Regions from separate parts of the Hoeflea sp. 108 genome, predicted to be linked through region 1. Evidence: riboswitches for the same ligand, from Rfam matches in the RefSeq annotation. Region 1 holds a riboswitch; the other holds the start of a gene.
The links. A riboswitch is a leader RNA that binds a small molecule or an ion and turns the genes downstream of it on or off. The one in region 1 is predicted to bind thiamine pyrophosphate.
Positions count from the first base shown of each region.

Region 1 (5,357 bases):
CCCTTGGCATCGATCGGATTGGACGGAACCACCACCTTGAGACCGGAAACATGGGTAAACAGGGCCTCGGGGCTCTGGCTGTGGGTCTGGCCGCCGAAGATGCCGCCGCCCGTGGGCATGCGGATGACGATCGGACAGGTGAACTCGCCGTTCGAGCGATAACGCAACCGTGCCGCTTCCGAAACGATCTGGTCATATGCTGGATAGACATAGTCGGCGAACTGCACTTCGATGCAGGGCCTGAGGCCGTAGGCGGCCATGCCTATGGCGGCACCGACGATGCCCAGCTCGCTGATCGGCGCGTCGAAGCAGCGCGAGCGGCCGTATTTCTGCTGGAGCCCCTGGGTGCAGCGGAAGACGCCGCCGAAATAGCCGACGTCCTCACCGAACACCACGACGTTGTCGTCACGGCCCATGGCGACATCCATGGCGCTGCGGATAGCCTCGATCATTGTCATGCGCGGCATGGGCTACACTCCCGCCTTCTGGCGCTGGCGACGGAGATGCGGCGGCATCTCGGCATAGACGCCCTCGAACATGTCGCGCGTCGACGGCTTGCCGCCGGCATGCAGCGTGCCGTGGCTCTCGGCTTCCTTCTGCGCCGAAATCACCGCCTCGAGGATTTCCGCCTCGGTCTGCTTGTGGCGCTCGTCCGACCACAGGCCGCGGCGAATGAGATGGTTCTTGAGCCTGATCACCGGGTCGCCCAGCGGCCATGCGTCCGACTCGGTCTTCGGCCGATAGGCGGACGGATCGTCCGATGTCGAATGCGCGCCGACACGGTAGGTGACGTATTCGACCAGCGTCGGCCCGAGATTGCTGCGGGCACGCTCGGTCGCCCATTTCGCCACCGCATGAACGGCGAGATAGTCGTTGCCGTCGACGCGCAGCGCCGGAATGCCGAAGCCGAGGCCGCGGGCGGCGAAGGTGCCGGAGCCGCCGCGGGCGATGCCCTGGAATGTTGAGATCGCCCACTGGTTGTTGACGACGTTGAGCACCACGGGCGCCCGGTAGGTCGAGGCGAAGACGAGGGCGGCATGGAAATCGCTCTCGGCGGTGGCACCGTCGCCGACCCAGCCGACCGCGATCTTGGTGTCGCCCTTGATGGCGGACGCCATCGCCCAGCCGACGGCCTGGATGTATTGGGTCGTCAAATTGCCCGAGATCGAGAAGAAGCCGTGATCCTTTGCCGAATACATGATCGGCAACTGGCGGCCCTTCAGCGGATCTTTCTCGTTGGAATAGATCTGGTTCATCATCTCGACCATCGGATAGCCACCCGCGATCAGCAGGCCGGCCTGGCGATAGGTCGGGAAATTCATGTCGCCCTGGATGAGCGCCTTGCGGAAGGCGCAGCTGACCGCCTCCTCGCCCATATGCTGCATGTAGAACGAGGTCTTGCCCTGGCGCTGGGCCATCTGCATGCGCGCGTCGAAGGTGCGCAGCGTCATCATGTGGCGCAGGCCCTCGAGTTGCTCCTCGTCGGTCAGCGTGCCGGCCCAGGGGCCAACGGCATCGCCCTCGCGGTTGAGCACGCGAATGATCGAATAGGCGAGGTCGCGGATCGTCCGGGGATCGACGTCGACAGGCGGCCTGTCGACCGAACCGGCCTTGGGGATCGGCACGTTGGAGAAGTCGGGCGTGCCGCCCGGGCGCACTTCGGGCTCGGGCACATGGAACTTGAGCGGCGCGGGATTGTCCGTCACGGATGCTCCTCCTGTCTCGCGCGCAGGCCAAACGGTCCTCCCTGCGCGGCAGACAATTTATGTCAGTAACGCTGACCTATTATCCGATCGCGACGGGAACTGCAATGGGGTCCCGACGTCGGGACTTTGGCATTCTCTCGCCGTCTGCGAAAGGCCGTTGACAGCACGCCCATTCCGCGCCCATGCTTAGGGTTCACCAGGGGGGTCCCGACAAGGGGCTGAGATACTGCTGGCTCGCGCAGCGCAGTGACCCGTTGAACCTGATCCAGTTCACACTGGCGTAGGGACGGTGCGAGGCGCAGCGGCCGGTCAATCCGGTTTGGCATTCGGGCATACGCCCGAAGTCCCCCAGGCAAACCTCACCTCCTCCTCCTCGCACGAACTGGGTCTCCATCGTAACGGAGACTCACTCATGAATGCCCACACCCCGACAGTCACGACAGGCGAACTTCCCGCCTCGCGGAAAGTCCACAAGCAAGGCCTGATCCACCCCGGCATCCGCGTGCCGATGCGCGAGATTTCGGTGCATCCGAGCGCCGGCGAGCCTCCTGTCACCGTCTATGATTCATCCGGGCCCTACACCGATGCGTCGGTGAAGACCGACATCGAGCGCGGCCTGCCCCGCCTGCGCGAGGACTGGATCGTCTCCCGTGGAGACGTCGAGCGTTACGATGGCCGCAAGGTCAAGGACGAGGACAACGGCTTTGTCTCGGCCGACCGACTGACGCCGGAATTCCCCGTCCGCAACGCGCCGCTGCGAGCCACCGGCGGCCGTGCCGTCACCCAGCTCGCTTATGCCCGCGCCGGCATCGTCACACCCGAGATGGAGTTCGTCGCCATCCGCGAAAACCTCGGCCGCGAGCAGATCAAGGCGAAACTCCAGCGTGACGGCGAGAGCTTCGGTGCAGCCATTCCCGATTTCGTCACGCCCGAATTCGTTCGCGACGAGGTCGCCCGCGGCCGCGCCATCATCCCCTCCAACATCAACCACCCCGAGAGCGAGCCGATGATCATCGGTCGCAATTTCCTGGTGAAGATCAACGCCAACATCGGCAATTCCGCCGTCACCTCGTCGATGGCAGAGGAGGTCGAGAAGATGGTGTGGGCGACACGCTGGGGCGGCGACACGGTGATGGACCTGTCGACGGGGCGCAATATCCACAACATCCGCGACTGGATCATCCGCAATTCGCCGGTGCCAATCGGCACGGTGCCACTCTACCAGGCGCTCGAAAAAGTCGGCGGCATTGCCGAAAACCTGACCTGGGAGGTGTTCCGCGACACGCTCATCGAGCAGGCAGAACAGGGCGTCGACTACTTCACCATCCATGCCGGCGTGCGGCTCGCCTACATCCACCTGACCGTCGACCGCGTCACCGGCATCGTCTCGCGCGGCGGCTCGATCATGGCGGAGTGGTGCCTGCATCATCACAAGGAGAGCTTCCTCTACGAGCATTTCGAGGAAATCTGCGACATCTGCCGGACCTATGACGTCGCCTTCTCGCTCGGTGACGGCCTGCGCCCCGGCTCGATCGCGGACGCCAATGACGCCGCCCAGTTCGCCGAACTGGAGACGCTGGGCGAGCTCACCAAGATCGCCTGGGCCAAGGACTGCCAGGTGATGATCGAGGGCCCTGGCCACGTGCCGATGCACAAGATCAAGGAGAACATGGACAAGCAGTTGGCGGTGTGCGGCGAAGCGCCTTTCTACACGCTCGGGCCGCTGACCACCGACATCGCACCCGGCTACGACCACATCACATCGGGCATTGGTGCGGCGATGATCGGCTGGTTCGGCACGGCGATGCTCTGCTACGTCACGCCCAAGGAGCACCTTGGTTTGCCCGACCGCGACGACGTCAAGGTTGGCGTCATCACCTACAAGATCGCGGCCCATGCGGCCGACCTCGCCAAGGGCCATCCGGCGGCCAAGGTCAGGGACGATGCCCTGTCGCGGGCGCGCTTCGAGTTCCGCTGGGAGGACCAGTTCAACCTCTCGCTCGACCCGGAGACGGCGCGCTCCTACCACGACCAGACCTTGCCTAAGGAAGCGCACAAGGTGGCGCATTTCTGCTCGATGTGCGGCCCGAAATTCTGCTCGATGCGGATCTCCCACGACATCCGCGCCGAGGCGCAGAAGGAAGGACTGGCGGCGATGGCGGCGAAATACCGCGACGGCGGCGACCTCTACATGCCGGTCGACAACGCCGAGCCGGCGGAGACAGCGAGCCAGCCATGAAAGTGCTGATCCGCGGTGCGGGCGTCGCCGGATTGACGCTCGCACACGAGTTGGCGGCGCGCGGCGCTGAGGTGACTGTGGTCGACATCAGAAGGCAAATCGCCGGCAATGCCTCCTGGCAGGCCGGCGGCATGCTGGCGCCATGGTGCGAGCGCGAGAGCGCCGAACAGACGGTGCTGTCGCTCGGACGGTGCGCCGGAGACTGGTGGTCGACTGCCCTGCCCGGCCAGATCATGCGCAACGGCACGCTGGTCGTGGCGCCGGCCCGCGACACGGGCGAGCTCCAGCGCTTCGCGCGTCGCACGTCAGGCTACCGCGAGGTGGACGCCGAGGCGATTGCCGCACTCGAGCCAGACCTTGAAGGCCGTTTCGGGCGTGCCCTGCTCTTCGCCGGGGAGGCGCATCTTGATCCGCGCAAGGCGTTGCTCGGGCTGCACGAAAAGCTGGTGCAGATGGGCGTACGCTTCGAGTTCGGCTACGGCGCCGTGCAGGCGCCCAGCGTGCCTGATATCGAAGCCGACTGCACCGGCATGGCCGATATCAGGCCAGACCTGCGCGGCGTGCGCGGCGAGATGCTGATCCTCAGAATGTCTGAGGTCTCGCTGGCGCGGCCGGTGCGGCTGCTGCATCCGCGTTTTCCCGTCTATGTCGTGCCGCGCTCCGACAACCTGTTCATGGTCGGCGCGACGATGATCGAGAGCGATGCGGCGGGGCCGATGTCAGCGCGCTCAGTGATGGAACTGCTCAACGCTGCCTATGCGCTGCATCCGGCCTTCGGCGAAGCCGAGCTGGTCGAAACGGGGGTCGGCGTGCGGCCCGCCTTTGCCGACAACCTGCCGCGCGTCGAGCGATCGGGAAACACGGTCCGCATCAACGGCCTCTACCGCCACGGCTTCCTGCTCGCGCCAGCCATGGCGCAACAGGCCGCCGACATGATCCTGGGCCAGAAGACGAAGAAGGAGCGCGCCCATGAAGCTCACCGTCAACGGTGAAAGCCAGGAGGTCGCGGCCGGCACGCTGGCGGCGCTTCTTGCCGAGCTCGACTACGAAGGCAGCTGGCTCGCCACTGCGCTGAACGGCGAAATCGTGCCGGCAAGGGAACGCGACGGCTGCACCTTGGCAGAAGGCGACCGCATCGAAATCCTCGCGCCGATGAAGGGAGGGTGAGGCCATGCTCGAACTCTACGGTCAAAAGGTCGCGTCCCGCTTGCTGCTGGGCACCGCGCTCTACCCCTCGCCCGCCATCATGGCCGAGGCGATCAAGGCGTCGGGCGCCGACATCGTCACCGTCTCGCTGCGCCGGGAGACCTCGGGCGGCAAGACGGGCGGAAAATTCTGGTCGCTCATCCAGTCGCTCGACATGCGGGTGTTGCCCAACACCGCCGGCTGCCATTCGGTCAAGGAGGCGGTGA
Region 1 covers NZ_KB890024.1:4,294,301-4,299,657, forward strand. Annotated here, with positions in the region: gene B015_RS0121260 (alpha-ketoacid dehydrogenase subunit beta) at 1-467, opposite strand, end outside; gene B015_RS0121265 (3-methyl-2-oxobutanoate dehydrogenase (2-methylpropanoyl-transferring) subunit alpha) at 471-1,706, opposite strand; TPP riboswitch at 1,895-2,011, shown strand; gene thiC (phosphomethylpyrimidine synthase ThiC) at 2,119-3,945, shown strand; gene thiO (glycine oxidase ThiO) at 3,942-4,937, shown strand; gene thiS (sulfur carrier protein ThiS) at 4,915-5,112, shown strand; gene B015_RS0121290 (thiazole synthase) at 5,117-5,357, shown strand, end outside.

Region 2 (5,357 bases), 260 kb from region 1:
CGTCTTCCGGCTGGTGTGTCACGAAAAGCACGGTCATCTGGCGTTCGGCATGAACGCTGACCACCAGCTCCAGCATGTCGGCGCGCAAGGCTGGACCAAGCGAGGCAAACGGTTCGTCCAGCAGCAGCACCGGGCGGTCGCGCACCAGAACGCGGGCAAGTGCCACCCGCTGGCGCTCGCCGCCTGACAGCTCGCGGGGCAGCCGCTGCTCCATGCCGGCAAGGCCTACTCGCGCCAGCGCTTCGGCGACGTCCATGCGGTCGTGGGCCGAGAGCCGTAGCGAGGGCGAGCGGCCGAGCCCGACGTTCCTGGCGATGTCGAGATGGGCGAAAAGATTGTTCTCCTGGAACACCATGGACACGGGGCGTGCCGAGGGCGGTGCGCAGCTGACGTCGGCGCCGCCGATCAGCACACGCCCTTCGCGCGGTGTCTCGAAGCCGGCGACGAGATTGAGAAGCGTCGACTTGCCCGCGCCGCTCGGGCCCATGATCGCGGTGATCTCGCCTGCCGCGAAGGTCGTGTCGAAGGCTACCATGGTCTCGCCATAGCTGAACACCATGCGGTCGAGCTGCACCGCCTCGCCTTTTGCCGTCATCTGGAGGTCTCCTTGCCGAGGCGGTCGGCCAGCATCATCAAGGCAAGGCACAGGAGCCCGAGCATCAGTGCCAGGCCGGCTGCGTCCGCGGTGCGGTAGCTGCCCATGCGGGCGAGCAGAAGATAGGGCAGCGTCTGCACGGCGTCGCTGCCGAACAGTGCGATGACGCCGAGATCGCCGAGCGAAAGCGCTGTGGCAAAGGCAAACGCTGTCGCGAGCGGCCGCCGCAACACCGGCCAGTCGATCAGCCGCAGCCGGTTCCAGCCGGAAATGCCGAGCTGCGCGCAGAGCCATTCATGGCGCTCGGCCGCCGCGTCGTGGGCCGGGCGGATGGCGCGCACGGCAAAGGGCATCGCCATGACGGCATTGACGGTCACCACCATGAAGGGCGCGAGCGCGAAGACATCGACTGACTGCCGCACCAGCACGAACCAGCCTGCGCCGACAACGACAGGCGGCACCACCAGCACGAAGCCGGCGCCGGTGTCGGTCAGCCGCTCGAGCAGCGATCCCTTGCCGTCGGATCTGGAGGTGGCGAGAACCCGCCGGGCCATGACGAGCGATAGCGAAAGAGCGCAGGCCAGCGTTGCCGAGATCGAGGCGAAGACAAGGCTGGTCAGCGTGGCGCGATGAACCGACGCTTCGGTGGCAAGGCGGGCGAGGTCGGCTTCGAGACCCGACACCACTGTTGCTGCCATCGGCCCGCCAACGAAGACGAGGGCGGCCACTATCACCACGATGTTCAGGACCTTTTCGCCTGGCCCGGCCTCGATGTAGCTGCGCCGCGCCACCGACAGATTGGCGTCGCCAGTGGTGTTGGCGCCGAGCCGCATCAGGGTGAGCACGATCCCCGCGGTCAAGCCGATCTGAAGCAGCGTCAGGGCGACAGCCCGCGCAGGGTCGAAGTCGAAGCGCAGAGCCTGGTAGATAGCCACCTCCAGCGTGGTTGCCGCCGGTCCGCCGCCGAGCGTCAGCACAATGGTGAAGGAGGTGACGCAGAGCATGAACACCAGCCCGGCAACGCCGGGGAGGGCCGCACGTACCGCCGGCCATTCGATCAGTCGGAAGCTGGCGCGCGCCCCCATGCCAAGCTGGCTCGCCAACCGCCACTGGTCTGATGGCACGGTCTGCAGCGCCTCCAGCAAAAGCCGCGTCGCCAGTGGCATGTTGAAGAACACATGCGCGACCAGGATGCCGGACAGACCATAGACGCCCGGCCATGTGCCTCCGCTCAGTGCGCTCAATGGAGCGGCGAAGTAACCGGCACGGCCGTAAAGCGTGAGAATGCCGAGTGCGGCGACGATCGCCGGGAGTGCCAGCGGCACGGCAAACAGGCGCAGGATCAGCCCACGGCCGGGAAAAGCGGGATGGCGGGCAAGCGCGCGGGCGACGAGGATTGCCGGGGCCACCGACAGCAGCATCGACAGCAGCGCCTGCCAGATGGTGAAACGCGCGACGCGAAAAAGGTAGCTGTCGAAGGCGGCATAGGCGCCTTCGGGATTGCGCCAGGCCTCGATGCCGAGCCCGACGAATGCGCCACCGATCAGCATGCCGATGGCCACCAGCGCAAGGATGCCGGCTATGATGCGAGAGTCGGTGGGGGGAATGCGCATGCCGGGCTAGACGCGTTTGGAGCGTGCATGACGCAGAGCGGCTACGCTGTACTCTACGTTGCCCCCCTCTGTCCTGCCGGACATCTCCTCCACAAGGGGGGAGATCAGTTGCCTCACCGTTGCCGCTTCTTCTGTCACCGTCGTGATTGGCAAAGGCCGCGCAACTGCCAATCTCCCCCCTTGTGGGGGAGATGTCCGGCAGGACAGAGGGGGGCAACGTAGGGTGGTCACGTTCGAGCCTTTCGGGCCTTATTTGCTCATCACGCCGAGCCACTCGTCGACCCAGGCCTTGCGATTGGCAGCCACTTCATCGGCGCTGAAGATCAGTGTCTTTGCCGGCTTCACCAGCTTGTCGAAAGCGGGGTTGAGCGGCTTGTCGGTCTTGCCGGCGGGCAGCATCCAGTTGGTCTCGGGGACCGCGTCCTGGAAGCCGGGGCCGGTCATGAAGGCCATGAACTTTTCGGCCAGCGGGTTCTTGGCGCCCGTTGTGGTGATGCCGGCCACCTCGATCTGCAGGTAATGGCCTTCCTCGAAGGATGCGGCCTGGTAACGCTCGGTGTTCTCGGCGACCATGTGGTAGGCCGGCGAAGTGGTGTAGGACAGAACCATCGGCGCTTCGCCCTTGGTGAACAGGCCATAGGCCTCGCTCCAGCCCGGCGTCACCGTCAGCACGCGGCCCTTGAGCTTGGTCCAGGCTTCCGGCGCTTTGTCGCCATAGACCGACTTGACCCAGAGCAGAAGGCCGAGACCTGGTGTCGAGGTGCGCGGGTCCTGGATGGCGATCTTTTCTTCCGGATTGCCCTCGACAAGTTCCTTCAGGCTCTTGGGCGGGTTCTTCAGCTTTTCGGTGTCATAGACGACGGCGAAGTAGCCGTAGTCGTAGGGCACGAAGGTGTCGTCCTTCCAGTCGCCCGGAACCTTGACGTCGGCGCCGGCAGCACCGTGTGGTGTAAACAGGCCGGTGGCCTTCGCTTCGGTCGTCAGGTTGGTGTCGAGGCCAAGCACGATGTCGGCCTTGGTCGAGGCGCCTTCGAGCTTGACGCGGTTGAGAAGGGCGACGCCGTCGGCGACCGAGACGAAATCGACCGTGCAGGCGCATTCGGCTTCGAAGGCCTTTTTCACCTGCGGGCCGGGGCCCCATTCAGAGGTGAAGCTCTCATAGGTGTAGATGGTGAGTTTTCCCTCGGCCGAGGCCGGGAAGGCTGCAGCGGCCATCGCCAGGGCGGAAGTCAGGGATAGGATCAGCGAGCGCATCAGCGCCTCCTTCATTGGTGTTGAAAGGGAATTTGAAGCGCCGGGCGTCCGAAGCATCTAATCCCTCCGCCGGTACAAACCGGATCAGGTTCAGCGGGTTGGCCGGAACTCTCCATGCCTCTCAGCCGGCCCCGCTTGCGCGTGACAGGCACCCCGTTAGAGCGATCCAAGGAATAGAGCCGGCGAAGGGGCGGTGCAAGCCCAAGTTTCAGCGCTGCTCGCCGGCCTTCCGTTTCGGCCGCCGGGCTGGTAATGGCCTCGGCATGAGCCGGTTCACCATCCTTCTCGGCGGCGAGCTACTGCGGACGCCGCGCCTCGACCGCCAGGTCGCGGGCAGCCGCGTCATCGCGGCCGATTCCGGCATCCGCCACGCGGCGACGTTGGGCCTGATGCCGGAGCTCTGGCTCGGCGATTTCGACTCGGCCCCGGCTGAGCTCGATCCTGCTTTCGCCGCAGTGCCGCGCGAGGTGTTTCCCGCCGAAAAGAACAAGACCGACGGCGAGTTGGCAATTTCGGCCGCGCTGGAGCGTGGAGCGACATCGCTCGTGCTCGTCGGTGCCTTCGGTGGCGCCCGGTCCGACCATGCCTTTCTCCATTTCGCGCTGGCGCTTCGTCTCGCCGAAGGCGGCACCGAAGTCGTGCTGAGCAGCGGCCATCAGGAAGGCGTGCCGCTTCTTCCCGGTACGGCAAGCTTCGATTACGACGACGGCACGATGTTTTCGGTGCTCGCCTTCTCGGCGTTGACCGGCCTTACCGAGGAAGGCGCCAAGTGGTTGCTCGACAGCGTCGAGGTACCGTTCGGTTCGTCGCTCACCCTCTCCAACGAAGTCCAGGGCACCCTCAGGATTTCGCTCGGCAGCGGCCGCGCCCTGCTTGTCGCTCACCCCTATCCCGCTCCGGAATTCTGATCATGGCGCCACCGCTTCTCAATCTCGACGCCATCCGGCTGACCTTTGGCGGCGTGCCGCTGCTCGACGGCGCGGCACTTTCCGCATCATCAGGCGACAAGATCGCGCTCGTCGGCCGCAACGGCTCGGGCAAGTCGACGCTGCTCAAGATTGCCGCCGGCATGGTCGAGCCGACCGATGGCGAGGTGTTTCGCCAGCCTTCGGCGACGATCCGCTACCTGCCGCAAGCCCCTGACATGGACGGCTTCGCCAGTGTGCGGGCCTATGTCGAGGCTGGACTCGGACCGGCCGACGACAGTCACCGCGCCACCTACCTGCTCGACCATCTCGGCCTGACGGGCGAGGAGCGCCCGGGTGATCTCTCCGGTGGCGAGGCCCGCCGCGCGGCACTTGCCCGCGTCATGGCGCCCGAGCCCGATATCCTGCTGCTCGACGAGCCGACCAACCATCTCGATCTCTCCGTCATCGAGTGGCTGGAAGAAGAGCTCATCCGTACCTCGTCGGCGCTGATCCTGATCTCGCACGACCGCCGTTTCCTCGAGCGCGTCAGCCGCAACACGGTGTGGCTCGATCGCGGCCAGACGCGCCGGCTCGACCGTGGCTTTGCCCATTTCGAGGAGTGGCGCGATCAAATCCTCGAGGAGGAAGAGCGCGACCAGCACAAGCTCGGCCGCCAGATCGTGCGCGAGGAGCACTGGCTGCGCTATGGCGTGACGGCGCGCCGCAAGCGCAACATGCGCCGGCTAGGCGAGCTTCAGTCGATGCGCCAGAAATTCCGCAGCCATCGCGGCGCCGAGGGCGTGGCGACGATGGTGGCGAGCGATGCTGCCGAGTCCGGCAAGCTGGTCATCGAGGCCAAGAACATCGAAAAGAGCTTCGGCGACCTGACCGTGGTCAAGGGCTTCTCGACCCGCATCCAGCGCGGCGACCGCGTCGGCCTTGTCGGGCCGAACGGCGCCGGCAAGACGACATTGCTCAAGATGCTGA
Region 2 covers NZ_KB890024.1:4,549,472-4,554,828, reverse strand. Annotated here, with positions in the region: gene thiQ (thiamine ABC transporter ATP-binding protein) at 1-595, opposite strand, end outside; gene thiP (thiamine/thiamine pyrophosphate ABC transporter permease) at 592-2,208, opposite strand; gene thiB (thiamine ABC transporter substrate binding subunit) at 2,458-3,462, opposite strand; TPP riboswitch at 3,507-3,628, opposite strand; gene B015_RS0122640 (thiamine diphosphokinase) at 3,726-4,370, shown strand; gene B015_RS0122635 (ABC-F family ATP-binding cassette domain-containing protein) at 4,373-5,357, shown strand, end outside.
Region 2: linked by a shared signal. The riboswitch ahead of thiB (thiamine ABC transporter substrate binding subunit) and the one ahead of thiC (phosphomethylpyrimidine synthase ThiC) in region 1 are both predicted to bind thiamine pyrophosphate.